Regions from separate parts of the Tatumella sp. UCD-D_suzukii genome, predicted to be linked through region 1. Evidence: riboswitches for the same ligand, from Rfam matches in the RefSeq annotation. Region 1 holds a riboswitch; each other region holds the start of a gene.
The links. Region 1 has a riboswitch for thiamine pyrophosphate ahead of thiC (phosphomethylpyrimidine synthase ThiC). Riboswitches for the same ligand answer to the same signal wherever they lie in the genome.
Positions count from the first base shown of each region.

Region 2: another riboswitch for thiamine pyrophosphate. It lies ahead of thiD (bifunctional hydroxymethylpyrimidine kinase/phosphomethylpyrimidine kinase); the one in region 1 lies ahead of thiC (phosphomethylpyrimidine synthase ThiC).
Region 3: another riboswitch for thiamine pyrophosphate. It lies ahead of thiB (thiamine ABC transporter substrate binding subunit); the one in region 1 lies ahead of thiC (phosphomethylpyrimidine synthase ThiC).

Region 1 is NZ_JFJX01000035.1:3,342-11,084, reverse strand. It holds gene thiE (thiamine phosphate synthase) at 1-316, opposite strand, end outside; gene thiC (phosphomethylpyrimidine synthase ThiC) at 313-2,238, opposite strand; TPP riboswitch at 2,326-2,426, opposite strand; gene nudC (NAD(+) diphosphatase) at 2,664-3,437, shown strand; gene hemE (uroporphyrinogen decarboxylase) at 3,522-4,586, shown strand; gene nfi (deoxyribonuclease V) at 4,589-5,260, shown strand; gene CG67_RS07130 (YjaG family protein) at 5,323-5,913, shown strand; gene hupA (nucleoid-associated protein HU-alpha) at 6,103-6,375, shown strand; gene CG67_RS07120 (DUF1481 domain-containing protein) at 6,553-7,215, shown strand; gene purD (phosphoribosylamine--glycine ligase) at 7,290-7,743, opposite strand, start outside.
Region 2 is NZ_JFJX01000067.1:309,403-317,145, forward strand. It holds gene CG67_RS16490 (DUF943 family protein) at 1-443, opposite strand, end outside; partial or broken gene CG67_RS16495 (DUF3289 family protein) at 433-1,280, opposite strand; gene CG67_RS18860 (DUF1493 family protein) at 2,057-2,266, shown strand; gene thiD (bifunctional hydroxymethylpyrimidine kinase/phosphomethylpyrimidine kinase) at 2,317-3,117, opposite strand; TPP riboswitch at 3,280-3,392, opposite strand; gene CG67_RS16510 (NlpC/P60 family protein) at 3,856-4,389, shown strand; gene idnD (L-idonate 5-dehydrogenase) at 4,698-5,729, shown strand; gene CG67_RS16520 (gluconate:H+ symporter) at 5,832-7,151, shown strand; gene CG67_RS16530 (lactonase family protein) at 7,324-7,743, opposite strand, start outside.
Region 3 is NZ_JFJX01000001.1:317,649-325,391, forward strand. It holds gene thiQ (thiamine ABC transporter ATP-binding protein ThiQ) at 1-582, opposite strand, end outside; gene thiP (thiamine/thiamine pyrophosphate ABC transporter permease ThiP) at 566-2,176, opposite strand; gene thiB (thiamine ABC transporter substrate binding subunit) at 2,152-3,138, opposite strand; TPP riboswitch at 3,183-3,274, opposite strand; gene CG67_RS01510 (MFS transporter) at 3,545-4,732, shown strand; gene leuD (3-isopropylmalate dehydratase small subunit) at 4,786-5,391, opposite strand; gene leuC (3-isopropylmalate dehydratase large subunit) at 5,402-6,802, opposite strand; gene leuB (3-isopropylmalate dehydrogenase) at 6,805-7,743, opposite strand, start outside.

The sequences.
Region 1 (7,743 bases):
CGCCCAGACGAAGCCCTGCCTGATGGATGGCAGATAAACTGGCGGTCTGCAAATCTTCCTGACCGAGATGAACACCATAGGCCCCGTGTTTTATGGCCAGTTGCCATTCATCATTAATAAATAACCTGGCCCCGAACCCGCGGGCAAGACGGATACTGTCGATGATGGCCTTTTCTTTCTCTGCAGCACTGCCTTGTTTCATTCTAAGTTGCAGGGTCATCACCCCGGCATTCAGCAGATTTTCTATCCACTCTGTACTGTCGACGATGGCATACAAACCACAATACCGGGGGACGGGAGGAAATATCTGAGTCATGCCTTGGCTCCTGTCCGGGCAGCGGGTACCGGTGTATAAATCTCGCTGCCTTTTTCCCGGAAGCGCCGGGACATCTCCAGCATTCCCTCATCGATCACGACTTCCGGGGTCGGATTTTTACTGGCAAAGTCACGGACTTCCTGGCTTATTTTCATGGAACAGAATTTGGGTCCGCACATCGAACAGAAATGGGCGACTTTTCCGGATTCCTGCGGCAGCGTCTGATCGTGATAACTGCGGGCAGTTTCGGGATCCAGCGCCAGGTGGAACTGGTCTTCCCAGCGAAACTCAAACCGGGCTTTAGACATTGCGTTATCACGTATTTGCGCGCCGGGATGCCCTTTTGCCAGGTCAGCGGCGTGGGCTGCAATTTTGTAGGCAATCAGCCCTTGTTTGACATCTTCTTTGTCCGGCAGCCCGAGATGCTCTTTCGGGGTGACGTAACACAGCATGGCACAGCCGAACCACCCTATCATGGCGGCACCGATCCCGGAGGTGAAGTGATCATAGCCCGGGGCGATATCGGTGGTCAGCGGTCCCAGGGTATAAAACGGGGCTTCGTGACAATGTTCCAGCTGTTCGGTCATATTGCGTTGGATCATATGCATCGGCACGTGTCCCGGGCCTTCAATCATCACCTGAACATCGTACTCGTGGGCAATTTTTGTCAGTTCTCCCAGCGTATGCAGTTCCGCAAATTGTGCTTCATCATTTGCATCCTGAATAGACCCGGGACGCAGCCCATCGCCCAGTGACAGCGCAATATCATAGCTGGCACAAATCTCACAGATCTCACGAAAATGCCGGTACAGGAAGTTCTCCTGATGATGTGAAAGACACCACTTCGCCATAATGGAGCCACCGCGGGAAACAATCCCTGTCAGCCGTTTGGCGGTCATCGGGACATAGCGCAGCAATACGCCGGCATGGATAGTGAAATAATCAACGCCCTGTTCGGCCTGTTCCAGTAATGTGTCGCGGAACACGGCCCAGTTCAAATCTTCGGCGACACCATTCACTTTTTCGAGCGCCTGATAAATGGGGACCGTGCCAACAGGGATAGGGCTGTTACGCAGGATCCATTCACGTGTTTCGTGAATATTTCGCCCGGTAGAGAGGTCCATCAGGGTATCTGCGCCCCAGCGGGTCGCCCAGACCAGTTTTTCGACTTCTTCCTCGATAGAGGATGTCACGGCAGAATTACCAATATTGGCATTAATTTTTACCAGGAAATTCCGACCGATAATCATCGGTTCAGATTCCGGATGATTAATATTGGCCGGAATGATCGCTCGCCCGGCGGCTACTTCCTGGCGGACAAATTCAGGGGTAATAGATGCCGGAAGAGGGGCAAAAAAATGCTTACCGGGATGTTGCTGAAGGAGTTCCGGACGGGTGACCTGTTCTCTTCCCATATTTTCCCGCAATGCGATAAATTCCATTTCCGGTGTGATAATCCCCTGACGCGCATAATGCAGTTGCGTTACACAACGGCCTTTTTTTGCCTTACGGGGTTCGGGAAGATGCTGAAAACGTAATGAGTCCAGGCTTTCATCAGCCAGTCGTTGCCGGGTATAAGAGGAGCTGGTGGAAGGGAGTGGCTCTGAGTCTTGTCGTTCATCAATCCAGACCTGACGGAGCTTACGGATACCGTGATGGATATCCGGAACCGTTGTGTTATCGCCGAAAGGGCCGGAAGTGTCATAGACCGGGATGGGCTCATTTTCTTCCATGACCGGGTTGTCCGGCGTTCCCCCGACCCGTGTCGGGCTGAGCAGGATGGCACGTACAGGCACCCGGATATCCGGCCGGGACCCGGTGATCCACCGGCGTTCCGAGCCCGGAAAAAACTCACTGTTCAGTGAATTGATAAAGTTTTTGGCTTGTTCGCGTTTTTCACGCCGTGATAATGGTTCAGACATAGCTCTATTTCCTGTAAAAAAAGAAATACGCTTGTCCGGAGTCCGGAAGGAGTGACAGATTGATCCTGCCCTGCGGGCAGTTTCAGACTGGACTGTACTCTTGTTCCCTTCGCAGGTACTAACCTGATCAGGTTCCGCGGATCCCGAATTAACGGTCTCAGCCCCGGGGGGCACTCCGACAAGATACCAGGCCTCCGCAGTCAGTACTTCATGGCGGAGGCTGTGAAAATTCACGTCTGTCAGCATAGAGGGCTTCATCGCGAAGTACAAGCCCCTGCTCAACGTAAGGGCAGAATGCCCTGATCCCGCACAATTTAAAAATATATCGCTGCGGGGGATCAACGACATTCTGTTTGGGGGTGCTACTATGAGTTCATGTTCTGAGATCGCCGTGGATCATCAATAAAAATTAAGGTAATGATGTGATGGAACGTGAAATCACCCGGAATGACCGGGGATGGTGGGTCATTAGTCAGCAAAACAAACTGTGGCTGCCACAAGGGACACTCCCGCACGGTAGCGCAGAAGAGTTTGCACTGACAGGCAGCCGCGCATTACAGACCGGAGAGTGGCAGGGGGAACCGGTGTGGCTGGTACGTGAAACCCGCGCTCAGGATATGATGTCATTAAGACAATTGCTGGGTGAAGAGAGCGGTTTATTCCGTATGGCCGGACGGGCGGTTCAGTTGTCAGAATTTTATAGGTCACACCGGTATTGTGGATACTGCGGAGCGGAAATGCACCTCAGTCGCAGCGAATTTGCCTGTCTGTGCGGCAGTTGTCATGAGCGCTATTACCCGCAAATTGCGCCCTGCATCATTGTCGCCATTCGCCGGCAGGATAAAATCCTGTTAGCAAACCATGTCCGCAGCCGCAACGGCATATATACCGCCCTGGCAGGGTTTGCTGAAGTGGGTGAAACGCTGGAGCAAACGGTAGCCCGTGAGGTCATGGAAGAAAGTAATATCAGAATCAAAAACCTGCGTTATGTGGCTTCCCAGCCCTGGCCTTTTCCTCAGTCACTGATGATGGCCTTCCTGGCAGATTACGATAGCGGCGAACTCCGCATTGACCCTAAAGAACTGCAGGATGCCGGATGGTACCGCTATGATGCGTTGCCTGTGCTCCCCCCTCCGGGAACCATTGCCCGACGCCTGATTGAAGACACTATCGCGCTTTGCCGTAGTGAAAATGAATAACTGACCTGCGCAGACTCAGGGGCTGGTTAAAACAACGAGGGGTTTGTGTATATACTATGCGCCTGACTTCGAGAGAGCCTGATTATGAGTGAATTAAAAAACGACCGTTATCTGCGCGCGTTACTGCGTCAGCCGACGGATGTGACGCCGGTATGGATGATGCGTCAGGCAGGGCGCTATTTACCTGAATATAAAGCGACACGTGCAGAAGCCGGTGACTTCATGTCACTGTGTAAAAATGCGGAACTGGCTTGTGAAGTAACACTACAGCCACTCCGTCGTTATCCGCTGGATGCTGCCATTCTTTTTTCCGATATTCTGACTATTCCCGATGCGATGGGATTAGGTTTGTATTTCGAAACGGGGGAAGGGCCTCGTTTTTCTTCACCGATCACTTGCGCTGCCGATGTGAAAAAACTGCCTGTCCCGGACCCGGAGCAGGAATTGCAGTATGTGATGAATGCGGTGCGGACCATCCGTAAAAACCTGAAAGGTGAAGTTCCGCTGATTGGTTTTTCCGGCAGTCCATGGACACTGGCGACCTATATGGTGGAAGGAGGGAGTAGTAAGGCCTTCACTAAAATCAAGAAAATGATGTACAGCGACCCGTCCACCTTGCATGCAATGCTGGATAAGCTGGCTGAAAGCGTCATTCTGTACCTGAATGCTCAGATCCGCGCCGGTGCACAATCGGTCATGGTCTTCGACACCTGGGGCGGCGTGTTAACCGGCCGCGATTACCGTGACTTCTCGCTGTATTACATGCATAAAATTGTCGACGGATTATTGCATGAAAATGAAGGTCGTCGGGTTCCTGTGACTCTGTTTACCAAAGGCGGTGGACAGTGGCTTGAGCAGATAGCCGATACCGGATGCGATGCTATTGGTCTGGACTGGACCACAGAGATTGGCAATGCACGTGAGCGTGTAGGGCACCGTGTTGCTCTGCAGGGGAATATGGACCCGTCTGTACTTTATGCCCCGCCAGCACGTATAGAACAGGAAGTCTCCTCCATCCTGGAAGGATTTGGTCAGGGCGACGGACATGTCTTTAACCTGGGACATGGCATCCATCAGGATGTTCCCCCGGAACATGCCGGTGCATTTGTTGAAGCTGTTCACCGTCTTTCCGCGGCTTACCACAAGTAATCATGGCTGACTTCGCGTTACTGAAAGCAGAACAGCAATTGCTGGCCGCACAGGTGGTACGTGAAGGCCTGAGCCCTGACTTTGTCCCCCGGTTTATTGCCGGGGGAGATACCGGTTTCGAAGAGAACGGTACTGTGGCCCGGGCGGCTATTGTGATTTTGCATTGGCCGTCGCTGGAGATGGCAGAGCATCGCGTTGCCCGTGTACCCGTGACGTTGCCTTATGTCCCGGGCTACCTCTCTTTCCGTGAATGCCCCGCGTTACTGGCTGCCTGGCAGCAACTCACGCACCGTCCGGAGTTAATGTTCATCGACGGACACGGCGTTGCCCATCCACGTGGATTAGGTCTTGCCAGTCATTTTGGGGTTACCGTCGATATCCCGGTGATAGGTGTGGCGAAACGACGTTTATGCGGTGATTATCAGGCGTTGTCTGCTACCCCCGGAGACTGCCAGCCTTTAATGTATCAGCAGCGGCAGACTGGCTGGGTATTACGCAGCAAAGCCCGGTGTAATCCGTTATTTATTTCGGCCGGACACCGTGTGAGCGACGATATGGCACTGTACTGGACCCGTCAGTGTCTGCGTGGTTACCGTTTACCTGAACCTACCCGCCTGGCGGATGCCGTCGCGTCTCAACGCAAGGGCTTCCTGCGTTATCTGAACAGACAATAACGCTGTGAAAAGATCGCTTTTGCGTTACACTTTCGCCAGCTAATTGATAACGAGTACCCGTCATGTTACGTAACCCAATCCATTTACGCCTGGAAAAGCTGGAAAGCTGGAAGCATGTGACTTTCATGGCCTGTCTGTGTGAGCGCATGTATCCGAATTACCAGGCCTTCTGCCAGCAGACTGAGTTTGCTGATGCGCATATTTATCGCCGTATTCTCGACCTGGTCTGGGAAACGCTGGTGGTTAAAGATGCCAAAGTGAATTTTGATTCTCAGCTGGAGAAGCTGGAAGAGGCGATCCCGGATGGTGATGCGTTTGATTTTTACGGTGTCTACCCGGCGATTGATGCCTGTGTGGCCCTGAGTGAACTTCTGCATGCCATGCTGAGTGGTGAAAGCCTCACTTATGCAATCCAGGTCAGTGAAACCTCTGTGACGACCGTTGCTATGCTGGAAATGACCCAGGCTGGCCGCGAGATGACGGATGAAGAACTGAGAGAAAATCAGGCAGTGATTGATGAATGGGACCTCCAGTGGGAAATATTCAGGCTGCTGGCTGATTGTGAAGAACGTGATTTAGAGCTGATCAAAGGGTTACGTGCTGACCTGCGGGAAGCCGGAATCAGTAACATTGGTATAAGTTTTAACCAGTAAGACGATAAAACGTGACTTCAGACCTGATTTAGCTCACCTGAAGGCTTCACATCCGCCCCCTGTCTGGTCTACATTTGGGGGGCTAAAAATTGTGGCTATCGGTGTGTGCAGGCTGAAGGGTGTCGGAAGATAGGCTTTTCACTCGCACTCGTTGCTTAGCAGGCGATAAATACACTTTAAGGATAACTTATGAACAAGACTCAACTGATTGATGTGATCGCGGAAAAAGCGGACCTGTCTAAAACCCAGGCTAAAACAGCACTGGAATCTACTCTGGCTGCGATCACTGAGTCTCTGAAAGAAGGTGATGCAGTTCAGCTGGTTGGTTTCGGTACTTTCAAAGTAAACCACCGCGCAGAGCGTACTGGTCGTAACCCGCAGACGGGTAAAGAAATCAAAATTGCTGCTGCTAACGTGCCTGCGTTCGTTTCCGGCAAGGCACTGAAAGACGCGGTAAAATAAGCGTTTCTCTCAGTTGCACTGATATTTAGTTAACAAAAGAGGCAGGTCAGACTGCCTCTTTTGTTTCTTTTAACCATTTTCGGAGGTGTTTTTTTCCGGAAATGATCCTGATATTGCTTCCTCACTACCCTAATCTATTCCGCTTATCTCACTGACTGTACTAAGCATTAAGGAGATATGATGTTTTCTTCCGGACGGGGCCTTCTCCTGTGCCTGGCTCTGCTGCTCGTCGGATGTCAGTCTGCGAAAAATATGCCGGCATTCAGTGCTTCCGGTTATCTTTCTGACCGGGGTGTTGTGCGTATCTGGCGAAAGAATATGCCACCGGATATTACTATTCGCACACTTTATACTCCCTTCGACCGTACGGTCACTGAACAAACTGACTACCACTGGCAAAATGGCCAGCTGCTGATGATGAAACGACATATCAGTGGTACATCCCCCGATGATGTAACCTTACGATTTGATAATCAGGGGAATGTCAGCTTTATGCAGCGGCAACTCGCCCGTCAGCGTGAAAGCGTAAGCCTGCAGGATATCGATCTCTATCGGTTTGATGCCGGGCGGTTACTACAAATCAGCAATGGATTACAGGCAGGCAGGGTGACCCTGATGCAGGGGGTCTGGGATGGCAGCAATCGCGTGACGACCTGCCAACATCAGACGGTGTCTGCAGGTCTGGATGCGTATTCTGTACAGATGATTTATCGCGAGCAGAGACAATCTGCAGGAGCGCCGGTCTACATTGCCTGGTTACGCGCACCGGAGGGGGTTCAGCTGCTGAAAGCGACGACGGAAAATCTCTGTCTTCAGGCCCCGGCATCCGCCGATCTCTGAGACGTTTCCGCCAGCAAGAGGGATCAAAAAGGCAGACCGGAGTCTGCCTTTTGTGTGGTGGATGATCCCCCGGGTTACTTCTGGCGGTTAATGGCCCGGTAACCAATATCCGTACGACAGAAGGAACCTTCCCATGAAATGGCTTTTGCCAGTGCATAGGCCTGCTTCTGAGCCGCGGCGATGTCAGTTCCCAGGCCAGTGGCGCATAAGACCCGGCCGCCATGGGTGACAACATCTTCCCCCTGTAAGATGGTGCCGGCGTGGAAAACCTTGCCGTCAGGAGAGGTTGCAGCATCCAGTCCTGAAATCACATCACCTTTACGATATTTGCCAGGGTATCCCCCCGCGGCCAGCACCACACCCAATGCCGGGCGAGGATCCCAGTGTGATTCCTGTTGATCCAACTGCCCGTCGCAGGCCGCAAGGCATAGCGCCACCAGGTCAGATTGCAGTCGCAGCATAATTGGCTGGGTTTCAGGATCGCCGAAACGACAGTTAAATTCGATCACTTTCGGTCGGCCTTCAGGA
Region 2 (7,743 bases), on a different contig from region 1:
TCTCCGTTTTCAGTCATACGATAGACACCCCCACGGGCGATAAATATTATATTTCCGTTGCGGCCCGTTTGTACGGAGAAGACTCTGTTTTTATCTATACAGTTTTCAGGCGGAACCTTGTCTTTAAAGCACAGTCTGTCATATTTCCCTTCCTCTTTATAACCGTCGCCAAACAACCAGAATGTCAGATAGAAAGAACCGTCTTTATCCGGGCGGGGAAGGTGGTATTTTTTTTCGATGTCCTTTTTATTTTCCAGCCACCAGGCTATTTTCCCCTGATCGGTATACGGAAAGTTTTTTACCAGGATATCACTGAAGCCGCTGCTTCTGTGATGGATGGCGACAATCTCTGCCGGACGTAATACGACCCGGAGGGTGCAGGCCAGTAACAGGAAAACGACGAAAGTAAGAACCAGTAATATTATCTTATTTTTAAATGTCATCACGAGACCCGGGAATTTCTATAGTAGAATTTATCTGTGTGATAAAGGGTTTAAAACCGAACTCTTTATACCGCTGGAGGACAAACCAGACCCGAAAAATAAGAAGCTGGTTGAATTTTTTATTCATAACATCATAGCTATCCAGACCAAAGTGATCCTGTACTCTGTATTGTACTATGGCACAGTAATCATTTTTTTAATCTGTAATGATTTTATTATAATATGAGTTGACCAGGTATCATGGATAGTGATACCCATTCCATTAAAGTTATCTTTCAAACTGTCAAATTTTGGTAACCTGCCACCGGATATCGTTTCATAAAATTTTCCTTTTTTTGAGGCTGGATAGTATTTCTTATCCCAATCAATATTAAGATCGAATGTTTTTTTTAGTAATAAACGGGTGCTGTTTTCGCCAGAACTTTCTCCGTAGATCTTTTCCTGAAGAGCCCGATCCAGTAATGAATCCCGAAATATGCTTCCTGTATTTTTCTGCATATGGGTAATCATCTTTTGGATGAGATATCGGTAAGGACCATAAAGAGAAAACTGACGCGATAATGCGCGGAACTCATCAAACAGGATAGATGCACATTGCTGACGTGTAACTTTTTCCTTTGATTGTCGTAGATTACAGCAGAACATGGATTGAGGGCGATCCATCGAAGAACGCCGGTGTAATGTCCAGGGAACAACCTGATCAGAGATATAGTCTAGTGAGTAATGGGATTTTAATTGAGCTTCGGTTAAATCACCATAGCGCATATCACTGGCGCTATAGTCATCCATTTGTCTGCGGGTTTTGAAAATAGTACAGGGATACTTCAGCTCTGACATGGTCTCGCTTCCTTGTGTCTGTGATCCAAAAAGTATTCATGCAATTTAAGATAATACGCTGTAAGCGCGAGCTGTAAATAGCAAAATTTCACAGAATAAAAATTAAGAATTCTGCCCGGTTGTTACGAATTTTAATCTACCTTCTCCTCTGCCAGTTGTGGCGCCTGTCCTGTTGAGGGAGGTACAAGTTAATACTTCATTGGGTACAGTAAGAACTCACACAGCATAAATCATGGTATCTGGAAGAAGGGTGCGAGGCTCCCGGAGACATCCCTGTTTTCCCCTGATTGTCTTAATGACATGTTGTGAACCGTCTTCACAGAATATCCCTTTAATAATTATATTGTAGAGCATCCGGAATGTTGAATGATGTGATTTTTTCGGAAATTATAAGTATTCCTTCATTTTATTTAATTTGTTTTTTATTTGGATAAATCATGATGATAAAAGTAATGATGGTAGTCTGTCAGTAATTTGTATTTTATTATTGGCACCAATAGTAAATTGATTTTGTGTTTTATTAGTTAGGTTGCGTTTAATTGTTAGAGTAAATAATGAAGTTATTTACTTGATTTTTAATAGGGTGGGGGATATTACCGGCGGATTTTTAGGAGAACAGCGTTTATACCGTGAAAAGATTCAATACTATTGCACGTCCGAAGGATAAGTTCTGGTGAGTAGCGTAAAAGACTGATGATGAATACAGGGCGCTCATTCTGAAGGATCGGCCCGCGGTCACCACATTATGGAAGACCGTGGATATCTCTGATGAAGAGGTGCTGCAGGATACCTTTCAACGGGAAGATATCGCTGACTTAATCGGCGCTCTGTCAGCCCAGCCGGGGGGAAATCTTGAAATTTCCAGAGGGATCATTATTTCCCCCGGAAACCTGAAGGTTTTTATAAGAAATCCCGCGGAAAAAATATCATCAACATTGAGCATGTTTATTGATTCGGCGAAAGCCGGCCGGTGGTTTTACAGTTAATCAGCTTGTTGAATAAATGAGGTTTAAGATAAGCCACTGGCCTGACAAATTCACCCCGCGATATGACGCTCGGTAAAATGGTTTATCGGGCCATGGCCCTGTCCGTATTGCGGCGCGGTCAGGATGGCCTGGTAAATAAAACGTTTTGCCCGTGCAACACACTCCGGCAGTGGCAGGCCTCTGGCGAGTAATGCACACAGGGCGGCAGAGAAACTGCAGCCGGTTCCATGCGTATGCGGTGTCTGAATACGGGGAGAGGTGAGCCAGCTCTCATCCTGCGGACTGCAGAAAAAGTCTGCGGCGTCGTCTTCCCCACTGTGCCCTCCCTTCAGGACAACACTGAAAGCACCCATCCTGCATAGCTCGCGTGCAGCCCTCACAATCCGTTCACGGCTCTGCAGGGTGTAACCCACCAGAGCTTCGGCTTCGGGAATATTAGGTGTGATCACACAGGCCTGTGGCAGCAATAAACGGCGCAGACTGTCGAGGGCGCTTTCCTGTAGCAGCGGTGTTCCGCCTTTAGCAATCATCACCGGGTCAATGACTAAGCCCGGGAGTTTGTGTTGTTTAATCTTTTCTGCGACACAGGCAATAATATCGCTGTCTGCCAGCATGCCTGTTTTCACCGCCGTCAGGGTAAAATCCGTGGCGACGGCATCGATCTGAGCAGCAATCAGAGACAGCGGCATGACCTGAACCGCCTGTACACCCAGTGTATTTTGTGCCGTGACTGCCGTAATGGCGGTGGTACCAAATACCCCGAATTCCTGCATTGTCTTAATATCCGCCTGAATTCCCGCGCCCCCGCCACTGTCAGAACCCGCGATGGTTAATGCCTGTGGATGTGTCATTCTGCCTCCCCGGCTCCCGTAGCGCTTATCCGCGCACAAAGAAAAATGCTGCACCCGAAAGGGCAGACATCGGTGTTACAGGGGAGCCTGACAGAGATAAACCGGGCCATTCGCGTCCGCAGCAAAGGCGAAAAAAGAAGGAATTACCGCAACCTCTGCGGACAGATCATTCGTTCGTCTTCCTACGCCAGTATCAACCGGGTCAGGTTCTAAGGGTCGCTATACCTTGCTGATAGCCTCTCAGTCTCTCTGGTGAGACTCCCCCGACATCCTGTTATTAAGGAGGGGAGGGCGGAGAATGTCAATGTTATGCAGGTTCAGGGGTTAACCGCGCAGGCTCAACGGCAACAATTTTACAATGAAGCGAGGTCAGCCCGGGCATGGAAACTCTTTTATTTCTGAATCTATGCCTGAACAGGCTGGATTTATTCACACTCAAGTCATTCCCGTGTCACTGCCCCGGCATCAGTTTATCTCCCCGGCGACCGCTGACGCTTAAAGCCCTAAGCATCCGCACCAGACTCACCCTGCACGTATTCGCTGCTTAGGGGTCATGCAGTGACCTCACGGAATTCTGTCTCTGCACTGCTCACCCTGCTCTCTGCTTTTTACGATTGATTAATGTAAATCTGTGTAAATATCCCCGGAAAGCCGTCCTTTCGGCGGTTATCTGTTTATATCCGGTAATTTTTTGAGGTATATATTTCAGACCGCCGGCTGAATTGAGAAAATTACAAGATGACTCCCCCTGCCACCCGTAAAATTCTGACTTGCCTGTTACTGATGACCCTTGCGGGATGTTCTTCCCATTCCCGTAATAACGAAGATAAAGGGGAAACTCTCGCTCAGGAAAATCAGCAATCGGATCTGATAAATGTTCTTGCCGCGCTGCACGACCAGATGCATTCCTGGGAAGGGACCAAATATCAGTGGGGCGGCACGCAACTCACCGGTGTCGATTGTTCGGGGTTTGTCTGGCGAACGCTGAAAGATCGTTTCAACATCCCGATGGATCGGGTGACGACCAGGCAATTGATCCGTATGGGGAAACCGGTGGATCAGGCTCATTTACTGCCGGGCGATTTGGTATTCTTCCGGATTAACAATGAACTGCATGTCGGTTTTTATGATACTGACCGTCATTTCCTGCATGCCTCGGTCAGTCGTGGTGTGATGCGTTCATCGCTGAATAATCCTTACTGGAAATCGGTTTACCTGGAAGCCAGACGATTACCGCGTGAATACAATTCTCAGATAACCTTTAACTCTTAGAATAATATCGGTTGAGTTATGGCTTAACGCAGTCCCTCGTGACAAGTTCCGCCGCAAAGGGGCCGCCTGAATCAGGCTGTCAGCCCCTGATATTAACATTATCTTCTCTGCATTGATCCCGCCGCTCTGCAGTCATTCGGGGCACTTATTATTACCTTTCTCCCGCACCCACCGGGAAAGTGTTACGCGGCTCACGTTACGGGTAACAATATCACTGAAACATTCTCTTAATCGATATACATCACAGATATAACATCCAAATACCGTTCTGATAAGCGCCTGCATCTGTGCGTTTTAAGAGGACGATGATGAACACCCTTACAGACTCTTGCATGATCAATGGCAAACACCAGGTTGAAGTCGTTAGCAAAAGTGTCAGCTATCAGGGGCAGGGTACCCTGGTACGTATTACCCGTGGCGGGATCTGTGGTTCCGATCTTCACTATTACCAGCACGGTAAGGTCGGTAATTTCGAGGTCAGAATGCCGATGGTTCTCGGCCATGAGGTGGTGGGTTATGTGGTAAAAAGCGATGCCCCGTCACTGCAGGAAGGGCAAAGAGTTGCGATTAACCCTGCGGCCTCCTGCGGGGAGTGTAAATATTGCCGTTCCGGTGAGGATAACCAGTGTACCGGGATGCGTTTTTTTGGCAGTGCTATGTATTACCCGCATGTGGATGGCGGTTTCAGCCAGTATAAAGTGGTGGAAACCCGTCAGTGTGTCCCTTTTGATGCCGGGGCCGATGAAAAGGTAATGGTGTTTGCTGAGCCGCTGGCGGTATGCATTCATGCCACTCATCAGGCCGGAGATTTACAGGGCAAAAAAGTGTTTATTTCCGGCGTCGGGCCGATAGGGTGCCTGATTGCCGCCGCGGCCAGGGCCAGAGGGGCTGCAGAGGTGGTCTGCACTGATATCAGTGAACGCTCACTGGTAATGGCTAACGCCATGGGGGCCACCATGACGATGAATGCGGCCAGTGGTGATTTTTCACCTTATCTGGCGGAGAAAGGGTATTTCGATATTTCCTTTGAGGCCTCCGGTCATCCTTCCTCTCTGAACCGTTGCCTGGAGGTGACGCGGGCGAAAGGGACCCTCGTCCAGGTAGGGATGGGCGGCAATATCCCTGAATTTCCGATAATGCAGCTGATTTCCAAAGAGATCGTATTGACCGGCTCTTTCCGTTTTACCTCCGAATTTGCGACCGCAGTGGAATGGCTGGCCAGCGGGATCATTGATCCGCTTCCGCTGCTTAGCGGTGAATACGACTATCATGAGATAGATGCTGCACTGAATTTTGCGAGTGATAAGCAAAAAGCCGCAAAGGTGCAGTTAACGTTCTGACTTCGTCACCGGGGGCGCGAGGGTCTTATCGGTGTACAGAACTCCCGCCCCGGGTAACGGGTGGGCGATATTGTTTAAAGCGTGTTTTCAGAGGGCTGTATTATGCCGATTACTATAATAGCGCTGGGAGTCGTACTCCTGCTGGTACTGATGATTGTCTTCAAAGCCAATGGCTTTATCGCATTAGTTTTTGTCTCTGCCGTTGTCGGTATTGCTGAAGGTATGACGCCGCTGGCAGTTGTGGCGTCAATTCAGAAAGGTATCGGAGGAACGCTGGGTAGCCTGGCCATGATACTGGGCTTCGGTGCCATGCTGGGTAAACTGGTGTCAGATACCGGTGCTGCCCAGCGGGTGGCAACAACGCTGATTAATGCCTTCGGTAAACAACGAGTGCAATGGGCCCTGATGGTGACCGGCCTGATAGTCGGCCTGGCCATGTTCTATGAAATTGGCTTCGTGCTGCTGTTACCGCTGGTCTTTACGGTGGTGGCAGCGGCAGGAATGCCTCTGTTATATGTCGGTGTTCCTATGGTCGCGGCACTCTCGGTCACACACTGCTTTCTGCCACCGCATCCGGGGCCTACGGCAATTGCCACCATTTTTGGCGCTAACCTCGGGACCACCCTGTTATACGGGATTGTGATCACGATCCCGACAGTGATCATCGCCGGGCCGTTGTTTTCCCGGTGCCTGAAAAATTTCGAAAAAGAACCCCCTGAAGGGTTATATAACCCGAAAATCTTCGCTGAAGATGAAATGCCGGGGTTCGGGATCAGTATTTTTGCGGCCATTATTCCGGTGATCCTGATGGCGGTGGCGGCGGTGTTTGAACTGACTCTGCCGAAGGAGAATGCAGTACGGCAGTTTTTTGAATTTATCGGTAACCCTGCCGTTGCTCTGTTTATCTCAGTAGTGATTGCTGTCTTTACCCTCGGGCTGCGTAACGGGCGTAAAGCGGAAGATGTGATGGAGATGTGCGGTTCGTCGATTGCCTCCATCGCCATGATTGTTTTTATCATCGCCGGGGGCGGGGCCTTTAAGCAGGTACTGGTCGACAGCGGTGTCGGGGAATACATTGCCGGTATGATGGAAGGGTCATCCCTGTCTCCTCTGCTGATGTGCTGGACGGTGGCGGCCATGCTGCGTATTGCTCTGGGCTCTGCAACGGTGGCGGCTATCACCACCGCAGGGATTGTCACGCCGATTATTGCGGTAACGCACGCAGACCCGGCGCTGATGGTGCTGGCCGTCGGGTCAGGCAGTGTCATTGCCTCTCATGTGAATGACCCCGGATTCTGGTTATTCAAAGGGTACTTTAATCTGAGTGTGACCGAGACGCTGAGAACGTGGACGGTGATGGAAACCCTGATTTCTGTACTGGGGCTGGCCGGTGTGCTGATCCTGGATACGATTGTCCACTGACCGTTATGATACAGGTACTCCTGCCGCTGCCTGCGCTGGCAGGGCCGGTCAAAGAAAAGGCGGGAGTACGCAACAGAGTGCATACTCCCGCCTGTATGTCAGCGGATCGCCCTTACCGACCGGTACCGCGGGTTATTACGGTCGCCAGGTGACTTTCCGTGACGTGACGGTCTCAGGGTAAGAATTTAACGTCTGTCGGGCTGCCTATTTGTACGCTGATCCCGGTATATTTCAGGGAACCGTCCTCTGCATCGCGATAGAGTTCCACCACATTGTTGGAATAAACATTGGCGACCAGCATATATTGCCCGCTCTTATCAAAGGCAAATGCACGGGGCTCAATGCCACCGGCAAGGTAAGCTTTCCCTTCTCCCAGTTTTCCTGTCTTTTTATCGACCGGGAAGGCGACAATTTCATTACGGTTCCGGCGGTTACCGGCATACAGGAACTTGCCGTCCGGGCTGAACAGAATGCCTGCGCCACTCTTATCTTCTTCTGACTGACTCCCGGTCAGATGCGCAGTTTGTACTTCGGTAAGGCCCTGTTCACCTATCCGGTAAACGTGGATTTGTGCCCCCATCTCGGTGACGAT
Region 3 (7,743 bases), on a different contig from region 1:
GCGGATGTCCTCCTGATGGTGGGAGACCATTAACAGGGTGATGTGATGCTCACGGCAGAGCTGATCCGTCAGGGTGATCATTTCCTCTCGCAGGTGCGGGTCTAAGGCCGAAAAGGGTTCGTCCAGCAGCAATAGGGGGCGCTGGCGTAACAAACAACGGGCCAGAGCTACCCGCTGACGCTGTCCGCCGGATAACTGTCCGGGTAAGCGGTCAGCTAAGCCTTCCAGTCCCGTTTGCCGGAGAATATCACTGACCTGTTGTTTCTGACGTGAATTCAGCCGCAGACCCGGGTGCAGACCTAACCCCAGGTTCTGCTGCACGTTCAGATGCGCGAACAGATTATTTTCCTGAAAAAGCATCGAGACCGGACGTTCTGCCGGCGGCAGGCCGGTGCAGTCTTTCCCGTCAATCCATAACTCTCCCCCGGTGACCGGCAAAAAACCCGCGATCAGGCTGAGCAGCGTACTTTTACCGGCGCCGCTTGGGCCGAGGATGGCAAGCCGTTCCCCTTTCGCGGCCTGCAAAGTAAAGCTTAGTGTCCGGGACTGATAACGGTAGCTCAGGTCATTCAGTGTCAGCATGGGTTCCTGCTATTTTTTCGATCAGTGTGAAAAGGATAAAACAGACCAGTAACAGTAAAAAGGCGGTGATGGCACCCTGCTGCTGCCGGTAGGCGCCGATCTGCTGATACAGATAAAACGGCAGGGTCCGGAAATCATCATTGCCGAACAGAGAAATAACGCCGAAATCACCCACCGACAGGACACTGGCAAAGGCCAGTGCCTGGGCCAGGGGACGTTTTAACGCCGGATACTCGATTAACCGCAGTCGCCGCCAGCCGGTAACATCCAGAGACAGGCATAACCGGCTATAGTCGCGGGCGATATCCCGCATCGGGTTATCCAGGATCTTCATAGCGTAAGGCATCGCCATCAGGGCATTGGTGACAATAATGATCAGTGCGGGCGAGTCAGGGATCCCTGTCGTGGCATTAAAAAACATAAAGAAGCCGCTGGCCAGCACAATGCCGGGCATGGCCAGGATCAGCATACCACTGGTTTCCAGCACTCTGGCGGGAAACAGGTGTTCGCGTAAACGCAGCTCACGGCTGCTCCATAGCAACATAACGGTCAGGCCGGTGGCGAGTAAACCCGCCCGCAAGGCAATGCTTACGGAGGTCAGCGTAGCCTGCCAGAGGGCTGGCTGCTGCAGTGAGGGCAGAATATTGCCGTTAATTCCGTTAATGATCACCGCCAGCACCGGGGGGATCAGCAATAGGAGGGCCAGCAGGATCCACACACTGTCAGACAACCGTGCCAGCCAGCGTTGCTCCGGGGCGCGCCAGGGTGACATCAGTGAGGTGTTACCGGTCAGGACGGTATTCAGCCGCAGACTGAGGACGACCAGTGTCAGACAAAAACCTAACTGAACCAGTGCCAGCATGGCGGCTTTGGCCGGGTCAAAGTCATAGCTCAGGGCCTGATAGATCGCCAGTTCAAGCGTGGTGGCACGGGGGCCGCCCCCCAGCGCAAGGACGATGGCGAAGCTTGAAAAGCAGAGCATAAAAATCAGTGCAGCCACCGGCAGCAACTGGCGTTTAAGCCAGGGCCACTCCAGCCAGCGGAACAGATTCAGTCCCTGCATATTAAGCTGGGCGGCCAGCTGGCGCTGTTCGGCGGGTATTTGTTCAAAGGTCTGTAACAGAAGACGGGCCGCCAGAGGAAGATTAAAAAAGACATGGGCCAGTAAGATGCCATGCAGCCCGTAAAGCGAGAAGGTATAGGGCAGGCCCAGCCAGGCGCAAGCCTGTGCCAGCCAGCCCTCACGGCCATAGACACTGATAATGCCAAACACTGCCACCAGTACCGGCAATACCAGCGTCATGGCACACAGGCGAAGTAACCATCGTCGTCCCGGGAAGCGACGACGATAGAGTGCTCTGGCCACGGGTATGGCCAGCAGTACAGAGAGGGCAGTGGAAAGCGTCGCCTGTTCAAACGAGAAGCGGACGACGTGCCACAGGTAGGGATCGGAAAGCAGACTCAGCCAGTGCACCTGCGGCGCGTTGCAGAACAGGCTGAGCAGTGCCAGCAGTGCGACACTGCAACTTAACAGGGCTGCAAGCAGCCCGGGAATAAGCCAGCGAGGCATTACTGACTCACTGCATTTTGCCAGGCATCCACCCAGGCTTCACGGTGTTCAGCGACCTGTTCAGGGGAATATTGCAGGGCTGTTTTCGGAGTGACCAGTTGCTGATAGCCGGCAGGCAGTGGCATTTTTATGACCGGGTACATCCAGTTGCCTTCCGGCAATGTTTTCTGGAAGTCCGGACTCGTGACAAATTGCATAAACGCTTTTGCCAGTGCGGGCTGCGGGCTGTTTTTCAGGCGCGCGGCAACTTCGACTTCCATATAATGGCCTTCACTGAAATCCGCGGCGGCATAATTATTATTATGCTCTTCAATGATATGGTACGCCGGTGACGTGGTGTAGCTAAGTACCAGATCACTTTCACCTTTCAGGAACAGGCTGTAGGCCTCACTCCAGCCACGGGTCACGGTCACTGTTTTCGCCGCCAGTTTCTTCCAGGCGGCCGGGGCGTGATCACCATAGACTTTCTGCATCCATAACAGCAGGCCCAGTCCCGGTGTACTGGTACGGGGATCTTCATAAATGACGCGCCATTTTTCAGGGCTCTCAACCAGTTGTTTCAGGCTGGTGGGTGGGTTCTTCAGCGTTTTCTTATTGTAGACAAACGCGAAGTAGCCATAGTCATAAGGTACAAACGTTTTGCTGGTCCAGCCGCCCGGTACGGTAAGCTGGCCGGTGCTGACGTCTGACGGGGCGAACAGTCCGGTTTTTTCTGCAGAATCCAGCAGGTTATTATCCAGTCCGACGACCACATCGGCTTTGCTGTGGCGGCCTTCCATGCGCAGGCGGTTGAGCAGAGCCACACCATCGCCCAGAGCGACATACTTCAGCTCGCAGCCACAATGAGCTTCAAAGGCTTTTTTTACCGCCGGGCCGGGGCCCCAGTCTGACGAAAAAGAGTCATAGGTATAGACAGTTAACACAGGTTTGGCGGCCAGTGCCGGGGTGCAGACAACCAGTAAAACGGGCAGAATTTTTTTTAACACTTTGCGCTCCTTGAGGCGTGATTTAGCAAGGCGCAAAGGATCTGAGGGGGCTGACTCTCAAATCCCTACGCCGGTATTAACCGGATCAGGTTCGACGGGTATCTCTCAGCATTCACATGCACCCCGTTGAGAACGGCTTATTCTATGCAATTCTGCCCGGGCGGGGAAGCCCGGAGTGATGTGCGGGCGGCGCTGTTACGATGAAAATACGGGTTCCGGGAGGGCGGGCAGTCATATGTGCATTTACCGGCTGACCGCGGACTGCGGATTTTTGTTATGACCTCCGGTTCTCCGCAGATATTCTGCGGTAAATGTGGCCGTTCCGGTGTAGATTATCCACCGGGCCTGCATTCACGCGAGCAGGAGCCTTAACGCCACTGTTGTCTCACCTCATACGGATGTTTTTATGGAAACCCCTGAAAGGATGCCTGCGAAAGGCAATACCGTATTTATCTTTTTTATGCTGGTCACCTTTTTTGTCAGTATTGCCGGGGCATTGCAGGCTCCCACGCTGAGCTTGTTTCTTAGTCACGAACTGCATGCAAAACCGTTTATGGTCGGCGCATTTTTTACTGTTAATGCAGTGACGGGAATTATTGTCAGCTTCCTGCTGGCCCGACGGTCAGATAAACAGGGAGACAGACGAAATTTACTGATGCTTTGCTGCCTGATGGCGCTCGGCAACGCGATTGTCTTCGCCTTTACCCGCAGTTACTGGGTGCTGATCACACTCGGACTGATACTGTCGGCCTTTTCCACTGTCGTGATGCCTCAGATTTTTGCCCTCGCCCGGGAATATGCGGATCACACTTCCCGTGAAGTGGTGATGTTCAGTTCGCTGATGCGTGCCCAGATGTCACTGGCGTGGGTCATTGGCCCGCCCATTTCTTTTGCGCTGGCCCTGAATTATGGCTTTATTGCGCTCTATCTGGTGGCGGCCTGTTTATTCTTACTGGCGCTCGGGTTTATACGTTTTACTCTGCCTTCCGTACCGAAAGTTTTCCCCCCGACGGATATTGCCCGTAGTGCGGTGACCGGCTGGAAAAACAGCCATGTCCGTCGCCTGTTTATCGCCTCTGTCCTGATGTGGACCTGTAATCTGATGTATATCATCGACATGCCGCTCTATATCAGTCAAACCCTCGGGATGCCGGAGAAAATGGCCGGTGTCTTTATGGGAACGGCCGCGGGGCTGGAAATACCGATCATGCTGCTGGCCGGATTACTGGCTAAACGGATCGGCAAACGTCCACTGGTACTGCTGGCGGTGATGGCCGGGGCACTGTTTTACCCGGGCATGCTGATTTTCCCTACCCGCGGAGCGATGCTGGCTTTACAGCTATTAAATGCTGTTTTTATCGGCATCGTTGCCGGTCTGGTCATGCTCTGGTTCCAGGATCTGATGCCGGGTAAAGCGGGCGCTGCGACGACGATGTTTACCAATTCCGTATCGACCGGGATGATTTTTGCCGGATTATTACAGGGGAGTCTCAGTGACTGGCTGGGGCATCGGGCCATTTACTGGCTGGCCTCGGGGCTGATCCTGCTGGCATTGGTACTGATATGGCGGGTGAAAGAGCCTGTTGAGGGCTGATTTACCCCCTCCGGAGGGGAGGGGGAAGTGCTAAAACTGTGGCTCAGTGCGACTTAACGCAGGAAAGCAGGCTGTGCAGACTCGTACGAGGAAATAGCATCTTCATGCTGCAAGGTCAGACCGATGCTATCCAGTCCATTGATCATGCAATGGCGGCGGAAGCTGTCCAGAGTAAACGGATAGACTTTGTCACCGGCAGTGATCACCAGTTTCTCCAGGTCTACGACAAATTCGATGCCCGGTTCGGCTTTCACCAGACGGAACAGCTCGTCCACTTCAGCGTCGGTCAGCGTGACCGGCAAAAGCTGGTTGTTGAAGCTGTTTCCGTAAAAAATATCGGCGAAAGAAGGCGCGATCACCACACGGAATCCAAAGTCAGTCAGCGCCCAGGGGGCATGTTCGCGTGATGATCCGCAGCCAAAGTTTTCACGAGCCAGCAGAATGCTGGCACCTTTAAACTCAGGCTTATTCAGCACAAATTCCGGGTTAGGCACCTGACCGGCATCATCCAGAAAACGCCAGTCATTAAACAGATGTTGCCCGAAACCGGTACGGGTCACTTTCTGTAAAAATTGCTTAGGAATAATGGCATCGGTATCGACGTTAGCCGCATCCAGCGGGGCAACAATGCCGGTATGTTGTGTAAATTTACTGGCCATAAAATATTCCTTAATTCAGTTCACGAATGTCGGCGAAGCGACCGGTGACGGCGGCAGCGGCAGCCATTGCCGGGCTGACCAGGTGAGTACGTCCGCCACGACCCTGACGACCTTCGAAGTTACGGTTGCTGGTCGAGGCACAACGCTCACCGGCGTTCAGGCGGTCATTATTCATCGCCAGACACATGGAACATCCGGGCAAACGCCATTCAAACCCGGCATCGATAAATATTTTGTCCAGGCCTTCTTCTTCCGCCTGTGCTTTGACGGGACCGGAGCCCGGGACGACCATGGCAACGATCCCCGGAGCGACCTTACGTCCCTTCGCAATCGCGGCCGCTGCCCGTAAATCTTCGATACGTGAGTTAGTACAGGAACCGATAAAGACTTTATCGATGGCAACGTCGGTCAGTTTGACTCCCGCATCCAGCCCCATATAAGCCAGTGCTTTCTCCGCTGAAGCGCGTTCGACCGGATCGCTGAAGGATTCCGGTGCCGGAATCGGCTGGTTAATCGCAATCACCTGGCCCGGGTTAGTCCCCCAGGTGACCTGTGGGGCAATGTCGGCGGCATCCAGGGTGACGACAGAGTCAAAAACGGCATCACTGTCTGATTTCAGGCCCTGCCAGTAGGCCACAGCCTGTTCCCATTTCTCTCCTGTCGGCGAGAACTGACGCCCTTTCAGGTAATTAAAGGTAGTTTCATCCGGCGCGACCAGGCCTGCTTTGGCTCCCATTTCGATAGCCATGTTGCACAGGGTCATCCGGCCTTCCATGCTCAGTGCTTCGATTGCCGGACCACAGAACTCGACGACATGACCGGTACCGCCAGCGCTGCCGGTTTTACCGATCACGGCCAGCACGATATCTTTTGCAGTGATACCCGGAGCGGCATCTCCGGTGACTTCAATTTTCATGGTCTTAGCACGACCCTGTTTCAGGGTCTGGGTGGCCATGACATGTTCGACTTCTGAGGTACCGATACCAAAGGCCAGCGAACCGAACGCGCCGTGGGTCGCCGTATGGGAGTCACCACAGACAATGGTCATTCCCGGCAGCGTCATACCCTGCTCAGGGCCAATGACATGCACAATGCCCTGGAAGGGATGATTCAGGTCATATAACTGTACGCCGAACTCTTCGCAGTTTTTAATTAATTCCTGCATCTGAATACGTGCCATCTCACCGGAGGCATTAATGTCACGGGTCTCTGTAGAGACGTTGTGATCCATGGTGGCGAACGTTTTTGAAGGCTGACGCAACTGGCGTCCCTGTGCCCGCAGGCCATCAAATGCCTGCGGAGAGGTCACTTCATGGACCAGGTGACGGTCGATATACAGTAACGGTGTTTCATTAGGGGCTTCATAAACGACATGTGCATCAAATAACTTCTGGTATAAGGTCTTGCTCATTTTTATTTTTCTCCGGTGATAAAGCGGGCAATGATGTCGCCCATTTCATCGGTGCTGACAGAAGGACCCTGACCGGCCAGATCACGTGTCCGGTAGCCTGCTTCCAGCGCCTGGTTAACGGCTTGCTCAATACTGTCTGCGGCTTCGCCGGCATTCAGGCTGTAACGTAACAGCAGTGCCAGTGATAAAATCTGTGCCACCGGGTTGGCGATATTTTGTCCCGCGATATCCGGTGCGGAACCGCCTGCCGGTTCGTACAGACCAAAGCCTTGTTCATTCAGGCTGGCGGAGGGCAGCATACCCATCGAACCGGTGATCATGGCACATTCATCTGACAGGATGTCACCGAACAGGTTTGAACATAACAGGACATCAAACTGCGACGGGTCTTTAATCAGCTGCATTGTCGCGTTATCGATGTAGATATGTTCCAGCTCAATTTCCGGGTACTCTTTGGCGATTTCCGTCACAGTCTCACGCCACAGGATGGACGATTGCAGTACGTTTGATTTATCCACCGACGTGACTTTTTTACGGCGTTTCGCCGCAGACTCGAAAGCCAGCCGGGCAATACGCTCAATTTCATAGCGGTAGTAGACTTCCGTATCAAAAGCCCGCAGTTCGTCACCGCTGCCTTCACGGCCTTTGGGTTGTCCGAAATAGATGCCCCCGGTTAATTCGCGGACGCATAAAATATCGAACCCGCGGGCGGCAATATCACTGCGCAGAGGACAGAAGGCTTCCAGCCCGTGATAAAGCGCAGCAGGACGCAGGTTGCTGAACAGTTTGAAATGCTTACGCAGGGGTAACAGCGCGCCACGCTCAGGCTGCGCATCCGGGGCCAGGTGTTGCCATTTCGGGCCGCCTACCGAACCAAACAGGACCGCATCGGCCTGCTCACAGCCGGCTAACGTTTCCGGCGGCAGAGGCTGACCATGATT